DNA from 2 places in the Fictibacillus sp. KU28468 genome. Region 2 is predicted to be linked to the other one. Evidence: a T-box and tRNA genes for the amino acid it is inferred to sense, from the RefSeq annotation. Region 2 holds a T-box; the other holds one or more tRNA genes.
What was found. A T-box is a leader RNA that pairs with one kind of tRNA and senses whether it is charged. The one in region 2 lies ahead of leuS (leucine--tRNA ligase), so its partner is inferred to be a tRNA-Leu.
Positions count from the first base shown of each region.

Region 1: it has a tRNA-Leu gene. The T-box ahead of leuS (leucine--tRNA ligase) is inferred to sense a tRNA for this amino acid. The anticodon was not compared.

Region 1 is NZ_CP110666.1:4,340,716-4,344,113, reverse strand. Features, by position in the region: rRNA gene OKX00_RS23130 (23S ribosomal RNA) at 1-1,017, shown strand, start outside; rRNA gene rrf (5S ribosomal RNA) at 1,098-1,213, shown strand; tRNA gene OKX00_RS23120 (tRNA-Val) at 1,224-1,299, shown strand; tRNA gene OKX00_RS23115 (tRNA-Thr) at 1,307-1,382, shown strand; tRNA gene OKX00_RS23110 (tRNA-Lys) at 1,390-1,465, shown strand; tRNA gene OKX00_RS23105 (tRNA-Leu) at 1,484-1,568, shown strand; tRNA gene OKX00_RS23100 (tRNA-Gly) at 1,576-1,650, shown strand; tRNA gene OKX00_RS23095 (tRNA-Leu) at 1,664-1,752, shown strand; tRNA gene OKX00_RS23090 (tRNA-Arg) at 1,766-1,842, shown strand; tRNA gene OKX00_RS23085 (tRNA-Pro) at 1,846-1,922, shown strand; tRNA gene OKX00_RS23080 (tRNA-Ala) at 1,933-2,008, shown strand; rRNA gene OKX00_RS23075 (16S ribosomal RNA) at 2,168-3,398, shown strand, end outside.
Region 2 is NZ_CP110666.1:1,379,345-1,382,742, forward strand. Features, by position in the region: gene OKX00_RS07130 (MDR family MFS transporter) at 1-96, shown strand, start outside; gene OKX00_RS07135 (site-2 protease family protein) at 110-787, shown strand; T-box leader at 867-1,103, shown strand; gene leuS (leucine--tRNA ligase) at 1,184-3,398, shown strand, end outside.

The DNA of each region.
Region 1 (3,398 bases), 1.4 Mb from region 2:
AATTGAAGCCCCAGTAAACGGCGGCCGTAACTATAACGGTCCTAAGGTAGCGAAATTCCTTGTCGGGTAAGTTCCGACCCGCACGAAAGGTGTAACGACTTGGATACTGTCTCAACGAGAGACCCGGTGAAATTATAGTACCTGTGAAGATGCAGGTTACCCGCGACAGGACGGAAAGACCCCATGGAGCTTTACTGCAGCTTGATATTGGATTTTGGTACAGTTTGTACAGGATAGGTAGGAGCCTGGGAAGTCGGAGCGCCAGCTTCGATGGAGGCGTCGGTGGGATACTACCCTGACTGTATTGAAATTCTAACCTGGAACCGTGATCCGGTTCGGAGACAGTGTCAGGTGGGCAGTTTGACTGGGGCGGTCGCCTCCTAAATTGTAACGGAGGCGCCCAAAGGTTCCCTCAGAATGGTTGGAAATCATTCGCAGAGTGTAAAGGCACAAGGGAGCTTGACTGCGAGACCTACAAGTCGAGCAGGGACGAAAGTCGGGCTTAGTGATCCGGTGGTTCCGCATGGAAGGGCCATCGCTCAACGGATAAAAGCTACCCTGGGGATAACAGGCTTATCTCCCCCAAGAGTCCACATCGACGGGGAGGTTTGGCACCTCGATGTCGGCTCATCGCATCCTGGGGCTGAAGTAGGTCCCAAGGGTTGGGCTGTTCGCCCATTAAAGCGGTACGCGAGCTGGGTTCAGAACGTCGTGAGACAGTTCGGTCCCTATCCGTCGCGGGCGCAGGAAATTTGAGAGGAGCTGTCCTTAGTACGAGAGGACCGGGATGGACACACCGCTGGTGTACCAGTTGTTCCGCCAGGGGCATAGCTGGGTAGCTACGTGTGGACGGGATAAGTGCTGAAAGCATCTAAGCATGAAGCCCCCCTCAAGATGAGATTTCCCATCACGTCAAGTGAGTAAGACCCCTTAGAGATGATGAGGTTGATAGGTCTGGTGTGGAAGCGTGGTGACACGTGGAGCTGACAGATACTAATCGGTCGAGGGCTTATCCTTAAAATAATCAGAAGTTTGGATGAAAAGTTATCTAGTTTTGAGGGAATATACCTCAAACTAGGTTGAAAAACCTACATATGTCTGGTGGCGATAGCGAAGAGGTCACACCCGTTCCCATACCGAACACGGAAGTTAAGCTCTTCAGCGCCGATGGTAGTTGGGGGCTTCCCCCTGTAAGAGTAGGACGTTGCCGGGCATATACATATGGAGGATTAGCTCAGCTGGGAGAGCACCTGCCTTACAAGCAGGGGGTCGGCGGTTCGAACCCGTCATCCTCCACCATTATTTCGCCGGTTTAGCTCAATTGGTAGAGCAACTGACTTGTAATCAGTAGGTTGGGGGTTCAAGTCCTCTAGCCGGCACCACTTTCAAGAGCCATTAGCTCAGTTGGTAGAGCATCTGACTTTTAATCAGAGGGTCGAAGGTTCGAGTCCTTCATGGCTCACCATTTTCAAAAATTTTATATGCGGGTGTGGCGGAATTGGCAGACGCGCTAGACTTAGGATCTAGTGTCTTATGACGTGGGGGTTCGAGTCCCTTCACCCGCACCATACGGATGCGGAAGTAGTTCAGTGGTAGAATACAACCTTGCCAAGGTTGGGGTCGCGGGTTCGAATCCCGTCTTCCGCTCCATTTTTTTCTGCCTGCCGGGGTGGTGGAATTGGCAGACACACAGGACTTAAAATCCTGCGGTAGGTGACTACCGTGCCGGTTCGAGTCCGGCCCTCGGCACCAATTAAAATTATATGCGCCCTTAGCTCAGCTGGATAGAGTGTTTGACTACGAATCAAAAGGTCGGGAGTTCGAATCTCTCAGGGCGCGCCATATCGGGAAGTGGCTCAGCTTGGTAGAGCACCTGGTTTGGGACCAGGGGGTCGCAGGTTCAAATCCTGTCTTCCCGACCATCTTTGTTAAGGGGCCTTAGCTCAGCTGGGAGAGCGCCTGCCTTGCACGCAGGAGGTCAGCGGTTCGATCCCGCTAGGCTCCACCATTTCGAAAATGTGTTGACATTTTCTTTTTTAATGGGTATGATATTAAAGTTGCTGTTCGAAGCAGCACATTAGTTCTTTGAAAACCAAACAAAAGCCAGGTAAGTCAGGGATTTTACAATCCCATCAATTTTTAAACTTTAAGAGCTATATCAAACACTTTATTGGAGAGTTTGATCCTGGCTCAGGATGAACGCTGGCGGCGTGCCTAATACATGCAAGTCGAGCGGACCAAAGAGAGCTTGCTCTCTGAGGTTAGCGGCGGACGGGTGAGTAACACGTGGGTAACCTGCCTGTAAGACGGGGATAACTTCGGGAAACCGAAGCTAATACCGGATGATAAAGAGGAACGCCTGTTTCTTTTTTGAAAGTCGGCCTTGTGCTGACGCTTACAGATGGGCCCGCGGCGCATTAGCTAGTTGGTGAGGTAACGGCTCACCAAGGCGACGATGCGTAGCCGACCTGAGAGGGTGATCGGCCACACTGGGACTGAGACACGGCCCAGACTCCTACGGGAGGCAGCAGTAGGGAATCTTCGGCAATGGACGAAAGTCTGACCGAGCAACGCCGCGTGAGCGATGAAGGCCTTCGGGTCGTAAAGCTCTGTTGTCAGAGAAGAACAAGTACCGGAGTAACTGCCGGTACCTTGACGGTACCTGACCAGAAAGCCACGGCTAACTACGTGCCAGCAGCCGCGGTAATACGTAGGTGGCAAGCGTTATCCGGAATTATTGGGCGTAAAGCGCGCGCAGGCGGTTCTTTAAGTCTGATGTGAAAGCCCACGGCTCAACCGTGGAGGGTCATTGGAAACTGGGGAACTTGAGTGCAGGAGAGAAAAGTGGAATTCCACGTGTAGCGGTGAAATGCGTAGAGATGTGGAGGAACACCAGTGGCGAAGGCGGCTTTTTGGCCTGTAACTGACGCTGAGGCGCGAAAGCGTGGGGAGCAAACAGGATTAGATACCCTGGTAGTCCACGCCGTAAACGATGAGTGCTAGGTGTTGGGGGGTTCCACCCTCAGTGCTGACGTTAACACATTAAGCACTCCGCCTGGGGAGTACGACCGCAAGGTTGAAACTCAAAGGAATTGACGGGGGCCCGCACAAGCAGTGGAGCATGTGGTTTAATTCGAAGCAACGCGAAGAACCTTACCAGGTCTTGACATCCTCTGACCATCCTAGAGATAGGACTTTCCCCTTCGGGGGACAGAGTGACAGGTGGTGCATGGTTGTCGTCAGCTCGTGTCGTGAGATGTTGGGTTAAGTCCCGCAACGAGCGCAACCCTTGACCTTAGTTGCCAGCATTCAGTTGGGCACTCTAAGGTGACTGCCGGTGACAAACCGGAGGAAGGTGGGGATGACGTCAAATCATCATGCCCCTTATGACCTGGGCT
Region 2 (3,398 bases):
GTAATTTTTGTTTTGTTTATGATCAGTATTGTGCTTACTCAAATCTATGACCGGAAGATTGCTGTTGGAGGTCTTTCACAGAAAAAGACAGGTTAGATAGGAGAGCTGAATGGAAAACTTCTTGGCTTTTAACTTACAAGAGATGCCTTTTGTCATTATTTCATTGGTTATTGCGTTTACGGTTCATGAATTTGCTCATGCTTATGCGGCGTATCTGTGCGGTGATTCTACGGCTAAAGACCAGGGGCGCTTGACGCTCTCACCTGTTGCCCACCTTGATCCGATCGGTACGATCCTTTTATTGATCGCCGGTTTCGGCTGGGCCCGGCCAGTGCCTGTGGACCGCAGGAATTTTAAACGTCCTCATTTATATAGCATTCTCGTATCGATCGCCGGACCTCTGAGCAATATTTTAATCGCAATAATAGGAGTTATCATCTTTTATGCCCTCTTTTCAACCGGTGTAGTGGACAGTGTGCCGGAAAAGGGAGTCGACTTTATCGACAAGATGATCAATATGCTCGTTTATTTGAATGTTCTGCTGTTTGTGTTTAATTTATTGCCGATCCCGCCTTTGGATGGCTACCGTGTACTGGAAGATTTGGCACCTAACCGAATCAGAGCCAAGATGATTCAATATGAACATATTGGTGTGATCATTTTTTTGATCCTCATCATTACACCGCTGGACAGATATACCATCTATCCGATTTTTAATACGATCGTTCCTTATGTGGCGAACTTGGTGGACAGCTTGATCCGGCCATTCTTTGAATCTGGTATATAACTAGGAAAAAAGGGCTAAGCTGAGTAGCAAACAGACTTGACATTTTACGTTTGAATTCATACAATACAAGTTAAATATGGTAATTACGATGATAAGGATCAGTAAAAAAGCAGAGGGATCTAGAGAGTTGACGGACGGTGCAAGTCAACCCTGAACCTTTTTGAACTCACCTTGTAGTTGCAAAAGTGAAAAGAAAGCTTTAGCTTTTGCCGTACACCCGCGTTAAGGGACCAATGAGCGAGCGTGTTCTTTTGCGCTAATGTGGGTGGTACCGCGGCAGGTTATGATGACATAAACACAACCTTTCGTCCCTGAATGATTTAGGGGCGGAAGGTTTTTTATTTTGCCTTTAATTTGCTAAAGGATGAATGTGAGTGACAGGGAGGAAGAGAAAATATGCATTACGATCACAAAAAGATTGAGCCGAAATGGCAGCAGTACTGGGAAAAGAATAAAACGTTCAAAACGGAAGAGGAATACTCCAAGAAGAAATTTTATGCACTGGATATGTTTCCTTACCCGTCTGGAGCCGGTCTTCACGTAGGACATCCGGAAGGTTACACAGCAACGGACATCCTCTCCCGAATGAAACGCATGCAGGATTATAACGTGCTTCACCCAATGGGATGGGATGCGTTCGGTCTTCCGGCTGAGCAATATGCACTTGATACCGGTAATGACCCTGCCGAGTTTACTGAAAAGAACATCAATACATTCCGTCGCCAGATCAAAGAGTTAGGCTTCTCTTATGACTGGGACCGTGAAGTAAACACAACTGATCCGGAATACTACAAATGGACACAGTGGATTTTCATCCAGCTGTATAAAAAAGGATTGGCCTATGTTGATGAAGTGCCTGTTAACTGGTGTGAGGCGCTTGGCACAGTACTTGCCAATGAAGAAGTCATCGACGGCAAGAGCGAGCGGGGCGGACATCCCGTCGTCCGTAAGCCGATGAGACAGTGGATGCTGAAAATTACGGCTTATGCGGACCGTTTGCTTGAAGACTTGGAAGAGCTTGATTGGCCTGAAAGCTTGAAAGAGATGCAAAGAAACTGGATCGGCCGTTCAGAAGGTGCGGAAGTTCATTTTGGAATTGACGGACATGACAAACAGGTAACGGTGTTTACGACTCGTCCGGATACGCTATTTGGGGCGACATACCTTGTCCTTGCTCCTGAGCACTCTTATGTGAATGAGATTACAACAGAAGAGCAGAGTGAAGCAGTAGAACAATATAAAAATGATGTCGCAACCAAATCCGATCTTGAGCGTACAGAGCTTGCCAAAGAAAAAACCGGTGTGTTCACAGGCGCATATGCCGTTAATCCGGTAAACGGCAAGAAGGTGCCAATCTGGATCGCTGATTATGTACTTGCAACCTATGGTACAGGGGCGATCATGGCCGTTCCTGGGCATGATGAGCGTGACCATGAATTTGCTGTGAAATTTGACCTTCCGATTATCGAAGTCGTAGAAGGCGGAGACGTACAGACAGCTGCCTACGCAGGCGACGGCAAACATGTTAATTCGGATTTCTTGAACGGTCTTGAAAAAGAAGAAGCCATTGAGAAAATGAACAGCTGGCTTGTAGAGAATAACAAGGGTGAAAAGAAAATCACGTACCGTTTGCGTGACTGGCTGTTCTCCCGCCAGCGTTATTGGGGAGAACCAATCCCAATCATCCTTTGGGAAGATGGAACAATGACACACGTCCCAGAAGAAGAGCTTCCGCTGCGCTTGCCAATCGTCAAAGAGATCAAGCCGTCCGGCACAGGTGAATCTCCTTTAGCTAACGTAGAAGACTGGGTGAATGTCGTTGATCCGGAAACCGGCAAGAAAGGACGCCGTGAAACGAATACCATGCCGCAATGGGCAGGAAGCTGCTGGTACTATCTAAGGTACATCGATCCTAAAAACAGTGAAGCTTTAGCAAATCCAGAGAAAATCAAGCACTGGCTGCCGGTGGACATCTATATCGGCGGTGCAGAGCATGCGGTACTTCACTTGCTGTACGCGCGATTCTGGCATAAGGTTCTTTACGATCTGGGCGTAGTTTCCACAAAAGAGCCGTTTCAGCGGTTGTTCAACCAGGGAATGATTCTCGGTGAGAACAATGAAAAAATGAGTAAATCCAAAGGAAATGTGGTTAACCCGGATGAAATCGTAGCTTCCCACGGAGCAGATACTCTGCGTATGTATGAAATGTTCATGGGACCGCTGGATGCATCCATCGCATGGAGTACGACCGGCTTGGACGGATCCCGCAGATTCCTTGACCGTGTATGGCGTCTGCTTGTTGCGGATAATGGAGAGCTTAACACGTCCATTCAAGATCAGCATGGTACAGATTCCTTTGAACGTGTATATCATCAAACGGTGAAAAAGATCACCGAAGATTTTGAGGGGCTTCGCTTTAACACAGGAATCTCTCAATTGATGGTATTCGTTAACGAAGCGAATAAGCAAAACGTTCTTCCGAAGTATGCTGCTGAAGGGTTTGTGAAGCTGCTTTCCCCGATCGCTCCGCATATTGCTGAGGAGTTATGGGAAAAACTAGGGCACAGCGGGTCTATCGCATACGAATCATGGCCGGTGTGGGACGAAGCGA